DNA from 3 places in the Planococcus sp. TJ-201 genome. Region 2 is predicted to be linked to each of the others. Evidence: predicted binding sites of a transcription regulator. Region 2 holds the regulator's gene; each other region holds the start of a gene.
What was found. Region 2 encodes LexA, which represses DNA repair genes until DNA is damaged. Its sites were predicted from a motif close to CGAACATATGTTCG; they were not measured.
Positions count from the first base shown of each region.

Region 1: a site for LexA is predicted at 2,296-2,309, ahead of uvrB (excinuclease ABC subunit UvrB). Genes of this name have one in related genera too.
Region 3: a site for LexA is predicted at 2,853-2,866, ahead of AC4EG4_RS16540 (YolD-like family protein). Genes of this name have one in related genera too.

Region 1 covers NZ_JBZDOG010000006.1:72,304-78,184, reverse strand. The annotation lists gene uvrA (excinuclease ABC subunit UvrA) at 1-236, opposite strand, end outside; gene uvrB (excinuclease ABC subunit UvrB) at 243-2,225, opposite strand; gene AC4EG4_RS15050 (IDEAL domain-containing protein) at 2,556-2,798, opposite strand; gene AC4EG4_RS15045 (competence protein ComK) at 2,977-3,531, shown strand; gene AC4EG4_RS15040 (ABC1 kinase family protein) at 3,660-5,276, opposite strand; gene AC4EG4_RS15035 (enoyl-CoA hydratase-related protein) at 5,378-5,881, shown strand, end outside.
Region 2 covers NZ_JBZDOG010000001.1:308,254-314,134, forward strand. The annotation lists gene tkt (transketolase) at 1-1,244, opposite strand, end outside; gene AC4EG4_RS01695 (DUF896 domain-containing protein) at 1,332-1,565, opposite strand; gene AC4EG4_RS01700 (YneB family resolvase-like protein) at 1,624-2,277, opposite strand; gene yneA (cell division suppressor protein YneA) at 2,274-2,591, opposite strand; gene lexA (transcriptional repressor LexA) at 2,757-3,377, shown strand; gene AC4EG4_RS01715 (class I SAM-dependent methyltransferase) at 3,440-4,177, opposite strand; gene AC4EG4_RS01720 (hypothetical protein) at 4,276-4,470, opposite strand; gene AC4EG4_RS01725 (hypothetical protein) at 4,533-4,964, opposite strand; gene AC4EG4_RS01730 (hypothetical protein) at 5,112-5,300, opposite strand; gene AC4EG4_RS01735 (glycine zipper domain-containing protein) at 5,799-5,881, shown strand, end outside.
Region 3 covers NZ_JBZDOG010000008.1:19,186-25,066, forward strand. The annotation lists gene AC4EG4_RS16525 (hypothetical protein) at 1-34, shown strand, start outside; gene AC4EG4_RS16530 (DUF3991 domain-containing protein) at 81-1,016, shown strand; gene AC4EG4_RS16535 (ArdC-like ssDNA-binding domain-containing protein) at 1,025-2,455, shown strand; gene AC4EG4_RS16540 (YolD-like family protein) at 2,890-3,252, shown strand; gene AC4EG4_RS16545 (hypothetical protein) at 3,901-4,251, shown strand; gene AC4EG4_RS16550 (DUF4181 domain-containing protein) at 4,361-4,789, shown strand; gene AC4EG4_RS16555 (tetratricopeptide repeat protein) at 5,299-5,881, shown strand, end outside.

The DNA of each region.
Region 1 (5,881 bases), on a different contig from region 2:
TCAATCAAATCGACATCTGGCTTATCCATCTGGCCCAAAAACTGGCGGGCGTATGCAGACAGCGATTCTACATATCGCCGCTGGCCTTCTGCATAAATCGTGTCAAATGCCAAAGAAGATTTGCCGGATCCTGATAGTCCGGTCATGACAACAAGCTTGTCACGCGGAATGACAACATCAATATTTTTTAAATTATGCGCACGTGCACCTTGTATCCGTATTTCCTGTTTTTTCACTTTCTATCATCCTTCCGCTTTCAATTCAAGCACGGTATCACGCAGCTCTGCAGCCCGTTCGAAATCGAGTGCTTTTGCCGCATCCTTCATTTCTGTTTCCAATAAACTGATCAGTTTCAAGCGATCTTCTTTTTTGAGCTTTTTGCCTGATACTGCTTTTGAAATATATTCTTCCGACTCTTCCGCCGCAGCCGTAGCACGGATGACGTCGCGAATTTTCTTCTGAATCGTAATCGGTGTAACTCCATGTTTTTCATTGTAGTCGCCTTGGATGGTGCGGCGTCGCGTCGTTTCATCCATCGCTTTTTGCATGGAATCCGTTATTCGGTCAGCGTACATAATAACATGGCCATTTGAGTTTCGTGCTGCCCGGCCCATTGTTTGGATCAAAGCACGTTCAGAACGCAGGAAGCCCTCTTTGTCGGCATCCAAAATGGTTACCAGTGAAACTTCCGGAATATCCAATCCTTCGCGCAGCAAGTTGATGCCGACCAATACATCGTAGACACCCATTCGCAGTTCCCGGATAATTTCAATCCGCTCCAGCGTCTTGATTTCAGAATGGAGGTAATTGACTTTGATGCCGGCATCTTTCAGATAAGCCGTCAAGTCTTCTGACATTTTTTTCGTCAATGTGGTTACCAGCACGCGCTCATTCTTTTCAGCACGCTGACGAATTTCATACATCAAGTCATCAATTTGGCCTTCAATTGGCCGGATTTCGATTGTCGGGTCAAGCAAACCGGTTGGCCGAATAATTTGTTCCACCATTTCCGGTGTATGTTCCAGCTCATAAGGGCCAGGCGTTGCTGACACAAAAACAGCCTGGCTGATATGTTCTTCAAACTCATCAAAAGTCAGCGGCCGGTTATCCATTGCTGAAGGCAGACGGAAACCATGGTCAACCAGCACTTTTTTGCGTGCCTGATCACCATTGAACATGCCGCGGACCTGTGGCAGCGTCACGTGGCTTTCATCTACGACCAGCAGAAAATCTTCCGGGAAATAATCAATCAATGTATAAGGCTGTGCACCGGCAGGACGAAGCGTCAAATGCCGTGAATAGTTTTCAATGCCGGAACAAAAGCCCATTTCCCGCATCATTTCCAAATCATAGCGTGTCCGTTGTTCCAAGCGCTGCGCTTCCAACAATTTGTCTTCTGCACGCATCTCTTTCAAACGTTCTTCCAATTCCGCTTCGATGTTTTCAATCGCTTTGACCATTTTGTCTTCGCGTGTAACAAAGTGGGATGCCGGGAAAATAGCGACGTGTTCGCGTTCGCCAATAATTTCACCAGTCAAGGCATCAACTTCGCGGATTCGATCAATTTCATCGCCAAAAAATTCGACGCGCAAGCATCGTTCATCGCGTGACGCCGGGAAAATTTCCACGACGTCTCCACGGACACGAAATGTCCCGCGAATAAAATTGATGTCGTTGCGTTCATACTGCACATCCACTAATTTCCGCAGCAATTGATTGCGCTCGATTTCCATCCCTTTGCGAAGAGAGACAACCAGTTCACGGTATTCTTTTGGTGAACCCAGACCGTAGATGCAGGAAACGGATGCAATAACAATGACATCGTCCCGTTCAAACAATGAACTCGTGGCGGAGTGGCGCAACTTATCAATTTCATCGTTGATGCTGGCATCTTTTTCAATGAATGTGTCTGATTGCGGCACATATGCCTCCGGTTGGTAGTAATCGTAATAACTAACAAAATACTCAACGGCGTTATCAGGGAAAAATTCCTTGAATTCGCTGTAGAGCTGTCCTGCCAATGTTTTATTGTGAGCCATGACGAGCGTCGGCTTTTTTACTTGTTGAATGACGTTTGACATCGTGTACGTTTTACCTGTACCCGTTGCTCCGAGCAAAGTCTGGCAACGCTTGCCGTTGATGATGCCTTGTGTCAGTTCGGCAATGGCTTGGGGCTGATCGCCGGCTGGTTCATAAGGGGCTTGAAGATTAAATTCTTGTTTCATAATAAGACGTCCTCCCGTTCTTTCACTATCTCTACTTTACCATATGCCCTAAAAAACCACTAACAAAAAGCGAACGTATGTTTTTTATGTAAAGATGCGCATATATAACGATAGTATGTGAAAATAAAAATGGATTTTTTGCACTCACAAATGGCCAAGAGCGGTTTTGCTCGATGACATTTTGTCTTCAACAGAATAAAGATTTATAATAACTAGTTTTTGCAAAGATCCTCTTCTGCAGCTTGCATGCCTTATTTTGGATGGGACACAAAAAAGAGAAGCCGGATGTATTCCGACTTCCCCTTTTCAAGGCTCTTGTTGTGCAGCCATTTATTCAGCTTCTTCGTGCTTTAAAGTTTGTAGTTGGGCAGCATATATGATGAAAGCTTTTTGGTCGTGATGATCCAGGGCTTCGTCAATAAGGGTTAACAGCTGTGCTTCTTGTTGGGAACGGTGGACATGCTTTAAGAAGAGATCCAGGTAGATGTCATTCAGCAGTTTTTCCGCTTCTGTAATTTTTTTCGTTTGAGCCATCGCTTTCATGAAATCAGCATAAGAATAATAGTTTTCCATTTCTCTTCACCCCGAATGCTTTTCATTAGTATACATTAGGCAATTAGAATAAATCAAGATTTATTTGAAAATTCCGATGAAATAGAAAAAAATATTATTTTCAATCTAATGTCCATTGCGCAATTTCCATTTTTTATTATAATAAGGTATGTAAAGTAAATTTAGGGGGTTAATTTCCATGAGTAAAAAGAATCACCGACCGCATTCTTACACAGTCTGCGCGAATACGTATGCCTTATTGCCCTATACAGATGGCCATCGCACTTGGATGCGCGTAATTGAAGACCGCAGTGAATTCATAGTTGAAGAAGCGGTATACAAAACGGTGACCACTTCCTGCAGGTTCTATCGCGCTTCGCTTGAAAGTGCAACACTTTACGCTCAAAAAGCCGTCGGCGTAAAACACAAACCCCCAATCATCGTAGGCGAGTATTATGGCAACCCACTCTTATTCTTTCCGACCCACTCTCCCAAAAACAAAGAATGCGTTTGGTTTAATTACGATGCCATCGATTTGATTGAAAGCGACAGCAGCGGCAAAGGCAGCATTATTTACTTGAGCAATAGTGAAACGGTGTACTTGGATGTTTCACCCATTGCATTGCGAAACCAGCATTCTTTTGCCGGATCGCTTCGCCGATACTTCAAAAAGGCTCAGCGCGTCCATAATCACTCTATGGCTTATGTGACAAAACGTTCTTTCCCTCCACGAAAACAGCAGCCACTCGAGTAAGTTTTCTGCACCGATATGGACCTCTATCTTATACTGCAAATTTTTCGTCTTCACCATCATTTTCTACCATTAATATTAAAAAAGTTGCTGCTCAACGTCCATACGGATGTTGAGCAGCAACTTTTTGTTTACTTAATGGATCGGTAAGCCCATAACGATCCAACAAAGAATACTGACGAAACCCATAGGTAAGGTTCATTCCAAAACCAAACCGAAACAGAAATTCCGGTAAAGGAAATAATGGTGAAAATCCCGGCAAACATCCGGGACTGCAAATCACGCCGATACTCCCGTTCCCGGCCATCCCGATTTTCGAGATAATGCCGGAGACGTTCCGGTTCTTCCAAGTAGTTGATGACTTTTTGCGGGAAAGCACGGAATGGTCCAGAAGCATTCAACGCCCAGCGCAGAACATCTTCTTTTCCAAAGATGCCTTTGCCCTCTTTTTGTGAAGAAGCCCATTCCAGTATGCGCGGTCGCGCAAGAGCCAGTAAATCCACTTTCGGATCTAAGACATGCAATACACCGACGAAAATGGAAGCCGCGCGCCCGAAAAAGGCAAACTCTGCCGGCAATTGAACCGGTTGTGTGCGGACAATTTCCTGCATATCGTTCAACAAACGTTCGACGACAAAACTGTCCATTTGCGACAGTTCGTTCGATTCATAAGCTGTGATCAAGCGGGAAATGGCATCCCCCAATACTGCACGATCGGCCTGCGGCAACAAGAACCGAAGATCTTCCAGGGAATCGAGCACTTGGTCGTAATTCTTAAAGATAACACCTTCTGCAGCACGCAATACCGCCTGGGAATCTTTCTTGCTGATATTGCCAATCATTCCGAAATCAATCAGAACAATGCCTCCGTCCGGCTCCAAGAGAATGTTTCCTCCGTGTGGATCAGCGTGGAATTGTCCGCCGTACAAAACTTGTTCCAAAAATAAAATAAACAGCCGCTCTGAAATTTCGTGGCGGTCCAATTCATTTTTTTCGATAAATGCCAAATCTGTAATGCGCGCCCCTTCAATCCACTCCATCACCAATACTCGGCGTGTGGTGTATTCATCAAAGTACAGCGGAATGCGGACACCTTCCATCGAGTCAAAGCGATCGGCAAATGCACGGCCATTCTGAAGTTCTTTCAGGAAATTCAATTCCGCACCGATCGTCTCTGTCATTTCCGCATACAGCAATTTAAAATCAATTTGCTTGGCATACGGTGTGAATTTCTCGACCAACCAGATAACAATGCGGATGGCTTTAAAGTCAGCACGTAAAATACGGTCTGTTCCCGGCCGTTGTACTTTAACAGCCACTTCCATACCGTTTTTCAGTACGCCTTTGTAAACTTCACCAATAGAAGCTGAAGCCACTGCCGAATCCGACAATTGATCCAAGTAATTGGTATGCGGTGAATTCCATTCTTCTTCCAGCACCGAGACGATGCTTGTTCTTGAGACAGAAGGTACGCGGTCGGTCAGCCCTTCCAATTCTGCAAGAAATGAAGGCGGCATAATATCTGCCCGTGTGGACAAGAACTGACCCAGTTTGATCATGAGTCCACCAAGCTTTAACGCCAAGTTTTTATATTCTTTGGCTTGTTTTGTAATCATCTCGTTCCATCTTTTTTCAACGAGCGGGTTCCAGTTTCCACGATTGCGTCTTTGGAAGAACGTCACTTGCAAAAAGATTTTGACTGCCAGCCAGACAATCCGGAAGATGCGGATAAACGTAATTTGATTCATAAGTGCAGTCCCTCCCATGGCTTTCATTATAGAGTCTGATAGCGAAATAGTCCAAAAAGTGGTATGTTTTTAACGGATGGAACGACACAAGGGGGATGAAAATGGACACAATTCATTACGAACAACGAAACAACTTGGCTTTTATTACCTTAAATCGGCCAGAAGCCATGAATGCTTTTAACTACGACATGCTTCTCGAACTTGGACAAGTTGTAGAAGCGATTCGCATCAATCCGGATATTCGGCTTGTTGTATTTACTGGGGCCGGAGAAAAAGCATTCAGTGTTGGAGCAGATTTGAAAGAACGCAAAAACCTGACAGAGCAGCACGTCAAACGTAATATCTTCAAAATTGGTGAAGTGTTTTCTACCATCGAGAGCTTGCCGCAGCCGACCATTGCGATGATCAACGGCTTTGCATTCGGCGGTGGCATGGAGCTGGCGCTGGCTTGTGATTTCCGCATTGTCGCCGATGACACGCTGCTTGGACTGACTGAAACCAGTCTTGGAATTATTCCAGGAGCTGGCGGGACTCAGCGTCTGCCGCGCTTGATTGGGGAGTCCAAAGCGTTGGAATTGATTTTGACAGCCCGCCGTTTGGAGTCC
Region 2 (5,881 bases):
ATCGCGAATTCACGAACGCCGAACCAAATGTTGCGGCCTTCAGGATGCTCCGCGTCAAAGTCACCAGCGCCTTTGATGTTGGTTTTGTTAGATCCTGCCAAATCAGCGCTGCCGCCAAAGAAGGATGGAACCGTTTTCGCAATCGCGTTGATCATCTCACCTGAAGACGAGCGCGTTGCTTGTTTTTGGCCAAACTCGTATGTTGGGAATTCAGCATCAAAGTTTTCTGGAAGGTCGCCGCGAATTGCTTTTTGCAATTGCTCAGCCAATTCTGGATGTGCCGATTGGTATTGTTCGTAAAGTTTGTTCCACTCAGATTCAGCTTTAGCGCCTAGTTCTTCGGTTGCTTTTTCGAACGTTGTGTAAACTTCATCAGGCACGTGGAAATCTTTGTCGAACGTCCACTCATAGTATTCTTTAACCAATTTCATTTCATCTTCGCCAAGCGGTGCACCGTGAGCATCAGCTTTACCGGATTTGTTTGGAGCGCCGTAACCGATGACTGTTTTCACTTCAATTAATGTAGGTTTGTCTGAAGAGTTTCTAGCTTGTGCAATTTTTTCAGACAAATCGTCTAATTCATTGCCGTCATCTACGCGCAAGTAGTTCCAGCCGTAAGATTCAAAACGCTTTTGCACATTTTCAGAGAAACTTTTGCCAAGCGGCCCATCCAATGAAATGTCGTTGCTGTCATAAAGTACAACCAGTTTGTTCAATTTCAAGTGACCCGCAAGAGAAATGGCTTCCCCGGCAACGCCTTCCATTAAATCGCCATCTCCGCATAATGAAAACGTGTGGTGATCAACGATATTCAAACCTTCTTTATTGTATGTAGCCGCTAAATGGCGCTCAGCCATAGCCATGCCGACTGCCATGCCAATTCCTTGTCCTAGTGGCCCTGTTGTTGCTTCAACGCCAGTCGTGTGGCCATATTCTGGATGTCCCGGTGTTTTTGAATCCCATTGACGGAAATTCTGGATTTCTTCCATTTCTAAACCATAGCCGCTCAAGTGAAGCAAGCTGTATAAAAGCATTGAACCGTGTCCTGCCGACAACACAAAACGGTCGCGGTTAAACCAATCTGGATTTTTTGGATTGTGGTTCATGTGTTTAGTCCATAATGTATACGCCATTGGAGCAGCGCCCATTGGCAATCCTGGATGGCCAGAATTTGCTTTTTCGATAGCATCGATGGAAAGTGTACGAATTGTAGTCACTGCAAGTTGATCTGCGTGGGTTGACATAGTAACATCCTCTCTCAAAAAAAAATATTATTCATTATTAGTTTAGTCAACAATAGAAAAGAATACAATGAAAAAGAGAATAAGTAGTTAATTCAAATACTTATTCTCTCGAAGATTTTTGACCTTTTCCGGAGTTACATCGTTTCCGTTCGGATCAATCACTTTTACATTTTCAATTGTGCCGCGCATTGTTTTGCGGAAAGTCTGCAAGTATTCCTCACGCAGCGCGGATTGCTCTTTTGCTTCTTCTTGCGATAATCCAGCAGTTTTTGACTTCCGTGACAGCTGGCTTATGCGACTTAATTTGTCTGGCGATAACATAGACATCCACCTTTCTTCTGTACATATGGTACAAAAAAAGTCAGGTTTCTGCAACGTTTTAGTCTTTCATCAGCTGTTCGTACTCTTTATAGCGGCGATGGACGGTTGCTTTGCTCGCCTGATAGCCAAAGCCTTGAAGCGTTACTGCGATTTCGCTGAATGTCAGGCCATTGGTCTTCAAGCTGACTATTTGGTCAATCGGCAAATCCAGGCGCTCCCGTCCATCCGGATTGCCTTTGCCTTTTAGATTTTTTTCCGGTTGATAGCCATTTTCCACAGCGCGCTTCATGCCCCGCTTAATTTTGGCATTATGTATTTTGCGCTGGTATTCTTCGACGATCGCCAGAATTTCGAGAACCATATCGTCCATGTCATTTAATGCGATGGGTCCCCGGTCTGATAGCGTGTAAACTTCCACACCGTATTTCTTCATCACATGCAGCAGCGCAATGCGGGCATGGCCCCGCCCTAAACGTGTTTCGTCTTGGACGAATACCGCGTCGACTTGCTCGGTTTTGATCGAATTCAGCATCTCGAGCAGCCCTTCACGGTCCATTTCATAGCCGCTGTGCTGATCGGTAAACACAGCATCCACTTGATGGCCTTGTTCAAATGCAAATTTCATCAGTTCCTCTTCCTGTCTCTCAAGTGAAGATTCCTGAGTATCTTTGGTCGTGCTGACACGGCAATAAATTAATGCATTTTTTTTCATTCAGTATCACCTGCAAATTTAGTGGTCTCATCAGGAGCAAATTTTAATTGATCGCTGGGAATTTTAAGAGATTGCCCTGCAATAATTTTAGAAGTAGAAAGATTGTTTTCTTTCATAATCTCTTCTATCCATTCGTGATGGGGGGTTGTGCCGCTGAACGATTCAGCTAAAGTCCAAAGTGTGTCGCCTTCTTCTATTTCAACTTGGCTCATTTGCGCACTATTAGTATTATGGGACAGAATTGCGTACAAAGTAAATGCCACAATTAAAGCAAAAAACGCGATTAAGTAAAAGTTTTGTCGAATGATTGTCAAATTGATCGCCTCCTGAGAATGTATGTTCGGAATGTATGTTCTCATAATAAGGCGAACAGGTGTTGTTGTCAAGAATTAAATTCGAACCTATGTTTGCATTTCACAGCCCGAGTTGGTATACTATTGGTAGAAATTAAGTAGAATTACTCAAATGAGGTGAAACTGTTGAAAAAAGTATCCAAGCGCCAAGAAGATATTCTGACATTCATAAAAGAAGAAGTTCGCTTAAAAGGCTACCCACCGTCCGTACGTGAAATTGGCGAAGCAGTCGGTTTGGCATCCAGTTCGACCGTACACGGCCACTTGGCACGGCTTGAAAGCAAAGGCTTGATTCGCCGCGACCCAACAAAACCAAGAGCAATTGAAGTAATCAGCACTGACGAAGCGCTTATTGATAAAAGTCCAGTTTTGCATGTGCCGTTAATCGGTAAAGTAACCGCTGGTATTCCCATCACAGCTATTGAAAATGTGGAAGAATTCTTCCCACTGCCCCAGAGCTATGGTACAGAAGATGATCATATCTTCATGCTGGAAATTATGGGTGAAAGTATGATTGAAGCCGGCATTTTAAACGGCGACTATGTCATTGTTAAACAGCAGCAAACTGCAAATAATGGTGACATCGTCGTAGCGATGACGACTGAAGACGAAGCAACAGTCAAACGTTTCTTCCGCGAAGAAAGCTATTTCCGTCTGCAGCCTGAAAACTCATCGATGGATCCTATCATCGTTGACCAAGTTTCCATCCTTGGTAAAGTTGTCGGCGTCTACCGCCAGATTCACTAAAAAACACCGGGAGCAGTCTTCCCGGTGTTTTTTCATTGTATTATTATTATGTAAACTTTTCATTATTTGAGTTTCACGCAGCTGAAAGCCAAAATAACCGGAATTCTTTTTCTTCTATCAAACTCGCCAACATCCTCGAAATGCTGCCGCTTTGGCATGCCCTCTTGAAGTCCTGTAACGCTAAACCCTGCATTCGTTAATGCTGTAAAATAACTTTCGATGGTTCGATGATGCTTGACCACCACTTTATCAATCCAAGGCTCTTGCCGTTCGCCTTCATTAAAATAATCATCCACTATCCAGTTGCTTCTTTTCTCTCCAGACTTTTTGCTGTCAAAAGCACTGGTTGTCAGCGGATGCTGGACGCTAAAGACAAAGGTTCCTTGCGGCTTTAACGTCTGGTAAATCTGTTTAAACAGCCGTTCCACATCCGGCAAATAGTGAATCGCTAAGCGTGAAGCCACAATATCGTAGCTCTCTTTTGGATAAGCGAAAGTTTCCATAGTAGCCAAGCTGATGCGCGCATTCAGCCCTGCTAGATTTTCTTTTGCCAGCCTCTCCATCGCCCGAGATCCTTCTACGCCGTGGTACTGATTTGCGCCCGCTTGAAGAAGCTCTTTGCCAAAAGTGGCGTCCCCGCAGCCTAAGTCCAGTATCCGTTTGTTTTGAAACTCGCCAAGAAGTTCATAAATCACCGGTTTTTCAATACTATTATTGGGGCTGTCAATCCGGTTTCTTCTTTGCAGGTAATTTGCTAAAAAATCCTTTTCTTCGTATGCGCTTGACCCTTTGAAATTCATCTAATCCCTCCAGTTTCAAATTGCTTGCTTTGACATATGGGCACAAAAAAGATGCTGCATAAGCAGCACCCGCGTGCAGCTTATCGAGAAAAGTTCTTCTACAACTCGCTGACTTTTATATAATTAACCAAATTGATTGTAATGCGATAAATATTGCCTGTCTCCACATCAGAAATTTCATAAGTACCATTGGAAGGAATTTTACCCAGTGCCGATTCTTTGTCCACAGCCTGGACGTTATGAACAATGGTGTTTCCTTGATCAAAATTAAATTCTACTTGAAATGTTTTCATGCAATGGCCTCCTTCGAATTATTTACTTTGTCTCCGTGAATCAGTCTACCATATTTTATGTGTTATTGCTGTTTGTAAATTTCTTGATACATCAGCACTTTCAGCGCCAGCATTTCTTCTTCACTGAGATCTTCTTCCAATTGCTGAATCACTTGTTCTGCAGACATTGTGCCGTCCTCAATCCCTGACTTCATCTTGGCCAAGTCGGTAATGCCCACTTTTTTAATGACGGTGCCCGCTGCATCATCGCTTGTTTCAAATGGCAAAGCTTCACTTTCTTGTTCAGCCGCCTGAGCCTCTTCAACGTACTCCATCATTTGCGGATCACTTTCAACGTACTCCACTATTTTTTCCATCTGGCCCGAGCTTCGCAGTTCCTCTGTCGCTTTTGCAACCAATCGGTCGGCTGAAAAATCCGGCCCCACTACATAAGCACCAATTCCCGCGAATGAAAAAAATATGAGGAAGATAAGAATTGTTTTCAAAAAACGCATAGCCGATCTTCCCTTCTTTTTACATTATTATAACAGTAGACGCTCAAAAGTGTATAAAGTTACCAAAAAAAAGGAAAACCCCGTTCCCATTTCTTTGCAGAACGGGAGCCGAGATCTTCTTTTTTGTTAAGCACATTCTTTAACTCATCATCGTTTCCGCTGCTCAGCAATCCACCAGTCGATGTGTTCCAAATTAAAAATCACAGTGTCCTGGAACGCTTTGCGGTGCGGAATCTTTCTCTTCGACATCAAATCTGTAATCTGCTCTGCAGCCAGCGGATAATTTACTGACTCCAAATACTCAATAAGACTTGGAAGTCCTTGGATTTTCCTCAATTTAATCCCCTCCCACAAAATCTTCCTTCGTTAAAAAGGAAAATTCAGTATGAGTTATTAAACATATTGGCTGCACTTAATTATAACCCGAAAAATTCTCCTGTAAACAAATTAAGCACTGAAATTTTTACTGAACTTTACAGATGTTTATCAACTTTATAATGGGAGCTGTTGCTGAAGATGCAGGTTTTGGGAGGTTGTATGGGCTTTTATTAGCATAGTTGGGGTTATAGTATTTCTCCAAGTAAGAGTTTTCTTAATAAATTAGTTCTTTCAAAACTTATATTCATTTATGTAAAATATTGCGTATTCCAGTTACAACTTTTTGTTAACGAAACTTCTATCCTTTGTATCCGTACTAGTATTAACAAGTTTTTATACGAGGAGGTAATTCTATGGGTGCTACAGTCATCCCTGCATTGCTAGTTATCTTTTTAGGCCTCTATGCTTTCACATCGAAAAATAAAAATCAGACTCAGAAATAAGGAGGCAATTTTTATGACGGATGATAAAGAACTCTCAGAGAACAAGAATAAAAGCAATAAGCGTGAAACAAATATAGGTGTTGGTATTGCCTTCGG
Region 3 (5,881 bases), on a different contig from region 2:
GATTGGAGCGGTTGAAGAATTCGATGAAGAATAAATCCTAAAGAAAATCTTTTTTCTAGTAATCAGAAGGAGTGATGAAGGTGGGTGATCGCGTGGACAGAGAAGAAGTTCGAAAAGCCAATGAGGTACACGTTCTGGATTATTTGCATGCAAAAGGCGAGAGCTTGGAGCGACAGGGACATTATTACCGACATCCGGAACATGATTCGCTGGTCATCAAAGAAAGTGGGCATTGGTACTGGAACAGCCGAAGCAAGGGCGGCTATGGTGCCATCAGCTTTGCCCGTGAGTATAACGACATGACATTCCAGGATGCAGTTCGGGATGTGAACGCGCAAGATTCTTCCCAGACTTTTTCTAGAGAATCAGAACGGCACACATCAAAAGAATTTGAATATCCGCTCCATCACGAAGTTGAAAATCAGGAGAATATTTCAACGTATTTAATCAATGAGCGGAAGCTGGATCCGAAAATTGTCTCCGCTCTGATACGCAATGATTTATTGGCTGAAGATAAATTAAAGAATGGCATTTTTAAATGGAGAGACTCCGAAGGGAAAATTGTAGGGGGCGACAAACAGGGAACCCTGAAGATGGATAACAAGCGCGGGACCTTCAAGCAAATCATGGCCAACAGCAAACCAGATGGCGGCTTCCGGGTAGACATTGGCTCGCCGAACAAGATTGCGATATTTGAAAGCCCAATCGACGCGCTCAGTTATTTCGAGCTGAAGCGGCCGGAAAATATCCGCTTGCTGTCCATGTCCGGGCTGAAAGACCAAACCGCAACCACTGGCATTCGAGACTTGATCAAGGATTGCAAGGAACGTGGAGCGGTTGTGGAACAAGTGATTTTTGCTGTCGATAAGGATACAGCCGGGGAACAGTTTGTGGATCGCTGGTCAAATTATCTAACTAATTTCAAAGTCGAGAAGCCGAAGAATAAAGACTGGAACATGGATTTAGTCGAAGCGAAAACATTCACAAAAGAGAAGGCAGTCGAAATAGAAAGGTGATGGTCTGAATGGCATTCAAAGGCAAAACGAAAACTCCGGAAGAAAAGATGAAAGAGATTGAAGAGCTGACATCCGGTATGGATCAGCAGATTGACTCCTATTTTGTTTCTGAGAAAGCGATGCGGGAACACCTGGCCTTCATGGCCAACTTCCATAACTACTCGCAGCGCAATATGACATTAATCGATAAGCAATTCATGGGAGCCCAAGCTGTGGGCTCCTTTAATTTTTGGAAAAGCAAGGGCGCGGCTGTTCAAAAAGGCGAGAAGGGTATCAAAATACTCGTCCCTACGCCGGTCCAGTTTTATAAGAAGAACGGCATTGATGTGCCGGTCTCTTCCGCCAGTAAACAGGATCGTGAACTGATTGATAAAAAGCAACTGGAGACAACCAAAAAAACGTTCTTTAAAATCGGACATGTTTTCGAATACACGCAGACCAATGCGCGTGAATTGAATTTGTCAGTCTCCGAGATATTCGGGAAATATCATCGTGATGGCAGTCTTGAAAGCAGCAAAGAAATGATGGCTGCATTAAATAAAATCGCCCACAAACTGGATTTCACTATCGTGGACGAATCGCCATTCGAACTCGGGACAGCCAAAGGGGCTGCTGCTCCAAATGAAAAAATCATTGCATTGAATCCCCGCAATATGGAATTCGAGAATGTTTCGGTGTTGATCCATGAACTGGCGCACGCGAAGATGCACACGCCGGAGAGAGCCAAGGAATTGTCGACAAACGAAAAGGAATTCCAGGCGGAAATGGTTTCCTATGTAGTGGCCAACCGGTACGGCATCGATACGGAAGAGTTTACGCTTTCCTATTTGGCCAACTGGACACAGGGTGCCGAATTAAAAGACAAAGAGCAGTTGCTGAAGGAGGTCCAGAACACGGCCAGCGAGTTTATCGACGAAATTGAATCGCACTTTGACCAATTGAAAGAGAAGGAGCTGCAGCAAAGTAAGGCGGATGATATCGCCTACAATCTCACGGACCAAGCATTGAAGGCCCACGCGTCTCATTCTGGAGAGGAATTGGATAACAAAAAGCCCGCTATGTTTATCCATGGCATCAGCAACGACTTCCAACCATTTGGGGAAGTGAACAACCTCGACTTCGATCACTACAAGCAAGAGCAGACAGCCTATACCGTAGCCATTCCACAAGACACCGGCCTTACGCTCGTCATCAGTTCCCAATATGAAAAAGGGAAATACATTCACCCGCTCCATCAATTAGATAAAGAGCAGTTGGTGAACAAGGAAACGTACACGACATTGGAAAACGGGTATCATGATGTCCTGCTGAAACAAGATGAGGATTACATTCAATCGTTCGCGGCTCGGTTGAGGACGGAAATCTATCAAGAAAAGGCTCCGGCAGCAGAAAAGAAAAAGCAGCATCCCAAAACAAATACAGTTGAAATCGAAAGGTGAGATCAAAAAAAAACAAGAAGGTAATTGTCAGAGCCACCAGCAGAAAAATGACTAATCAAATTGAAAGTTAAAAGTTGTATGAAAACAAACAAGAAGAGGAGGAGAGAGGGTAATATAATTATTGATGCTTTTTAGGAACAGGTAAGAGCACCAACATAGAATAAGCTGTAAGAAAAAGACTGAGCCTCTATGCTGTCCTTCTTCTTCGGTAGTTAATTCCCTGACTTTATAAAAGAACAACTATTTAGGTAGAAATGACGGGTACACCCAAAGTGGAAGTGTCACCTTTAGCCGATAAGTGAACGAACAATCTTAATGACAACTCTCATCCTCATCTGAATGAGGGTGTTTTTTATTTGTCGAAAAAGATTGGATGGCTTAATTCAGTGGTATATTAAGAACGTATGTTCTTATAAAATTAGGAGGTGATCAACATGAAGGGAAATAAACACCTGAAAGTGCAAGACGAAATCAAAGACCGGGGAGTGATCAAGTGGCAGGGAATGATGTTGACCGAACATGTTGAACTGATTCGTGCTTGGTACGAAGAGGACAAACACGATGCAAAACCAGACTTGGATGAATCTGACCTGCATCTATTGCATGAAGAGCTTGTATTGGCTGCGCAACGGAAGTGCCATGTGAAAATGAAATCGTGGAAAGAAAAGAAGTTCCATTACCACATCGGGGTCATTCAGGAATTAAATGAACATAGCCGTTCCATCATCTATCAAGATCCTTCAGACTTACACCGGCTCCCGATGGAAGAATTAGTGAGCGTCTGGTTAATTGAATGAAAAATGATTTTTTGAGCAGGTGCATAAATTGGAACGAGGTTCAGTCTTGCTCCGGTCCAAATAGTCCAATAAGAGGGGGTGCTATCGCTAATGTAGAAGAAGGGCCGCAGTTATTTAGATAACTACGGCTCTTTTGTTCGTAAAAGTGCACTTTTACGAACGCTTTTTATTATAAATAAGTTAATCTACAAATCTATTATTAAAATTTTAGAATGGTAAAATAAGTATATGAATTAATAAGTAAAAGCAAACAAACGAAAAGAGGGTTAAATTCAGCACCCCCGTACTTTTGAGAGGAAGAGGAAATATGAAGAAGATAAATACTGGAACTTCTTACATCTACATGATAATTGCCTCAATAGGCATGGTCATACTGGCTTTTGGACTTCTGGAATACCTAGTACTTACAGGAAATGCGAGTACATCCCATTTTTTATTAACTTTTGCTAGCTTTTTCATACTAGTCCACTACATATACCATCTAGAAAAAAAGACCGGTGTTAGTAATAAGGTAATTTGGGTGAAATCTGTTCTGCTGGCCTTCTCCTTACTTATTCTCATATATACCTTTCACTAGAAACTGAATGTAACTCAGTTAAAATATTAAAAAATATTGTTTAGACAAGAATGAAATATAAGGAGTTTGGGATGAAAAAAAATACAAGTACTATAATCGTGATTTTGGCATTGATCGGCTTTTTAGTTGCAACGTTTTTTCTTCAGTATGAATTTTTATTTCTAACTCGTATTGCTTCACTTATCTTCGCAATCGTTTATTTAGTAATTGAAGTAAAGCAAGAATATTTCTCAATACATAAGCCGTTATTTATTTTCTTTAGTCTCATCAGCATATTAGCTATAACGGTATGCATTATACTTGATGAGACTTCAGCGACTGATGGATTCCATGCTAGAAGTTTTATGCTTCTGGTATTTGTTTTCATTCTTCTGGTCGTTAGCTATAAAAATTTATACAACAAAAACGATGCTGCAAAGTAATTTCAATTCAATTTTAGTTTTATAAGTTCTTTGATTTGAATGTAACTTAATGGTTATTAAGTTACATTCAAATTAGATGAAAAAGTAGGGTAGGAACTTTTGTTGAACTATGGGAGGGGATAGTGAGGTGGTCTGGGTAAAATTTATTGGATTTTTTTTATTCGTAGTTCTTATAATTTCTCTCGTTAATCTAGTGTTAAGAAAAATATTTAAGATCAAGAGTGAAGGAAACGGGCTCTTTTCATTCAATTACGTAAATAAATTGCATCTGAAAATTGATTTATCTATCAATGTAATAGCAGCTATTGCCTACATAATTTGCTTTTATCTTTTAGTTTCTAAAGGATACTCGGTGAACGTTTTTTTAGTTTCGGTAATTATATTTACGATATTGGATCACTCGGTACAGACAGTTTTTGAATGGAAATACTCACAGAATCCGAAAAAAATCATCTTAACCATCAGTGAAATGTCTTTAATCGTAATAGCTTTAATCTTAACGATTCAATTTGATTTATTTAATTCCCTAATATCTTAAAAACGAGTGTAACTTAATTTGAATTAAGTTACATTCAAAAGGCCAGAAAAGGGAGTATCCCTTGCCTGGCCTTTATCATTATTCTGTATTACTTTTAAATTCTACTTTCTTCAGAGCGTACTTTTTTACTAGGATTCTTTATTCTCCAAAGGTAAAAAACTGTTAGTAAGATATAGAATGCTGTAGCAAAAATAATAAAGATTTTATCTCGGGGATAGGAAAAGACGCCATTCGTAAAGATTAGAAAGTAAATAATCCAAATAAGGATAATCTTAATCAGCTGATTCGTGAGATTAGATTTAAACATGTCATCGTCCCTTTCACTAGAAACCTTTTTATAATTTAATTGATAGTATATATACCATTTTTCTCCAGTAAAGGTTTCATTTTTTAAAATAGAAATTTTACATATTGTGAATGTAACTTAATAGCAAGTAAGTTACATTCGCTTCTGAGGTTTAGTGGTAACTCTAGCATGTAAATAATCGTCCGAGAAGTGGGGTGAGAATATGGTTGATGAGGAATTACAAAAAAAGATCACCACATTGGTGATTGAAGGGAAAATGGATACAGCTGAACGGCTATTGATCGACTACGTCGAGCAGAATCCCCATGATGTCGAGGGATGGAATCGATTGATCATGCTGGAAGCGTTAGCTCCACTTGAGGATTATGAACAGGCAGCTGACTTTGCCCGGGGTGCTTTGTACTACCACCAAAACAATTTGTTTTTCTTTATCTTAATTCTGTCTTTCACCCCGTGGTTCCAAGGAGACCTGGACGACGAACTGGCGGATCAAGCCGAAGAGGTACAAAGCGTGGCGGACCCGGAAATGGCATCCGTCATTTCGCTGCTGCTTGCCGATCACTATCGTGGTAAGGACAAGGACAGGTACGAATTCTTATTAAAACGGTCAATCGAATATTCCCCTTATATTGTTAGGAACTACACAGATTTAGGGGAGCATTATATGGGATATGGACGAAAAGATCTGGGGAAGACATTGATTAAAAAAGGCTTAGCCAATGTGAAGTTTGTCTACATAGAAGGTGAAGAGAACGGCCATGATGAATTGGATATTATCCGGTACA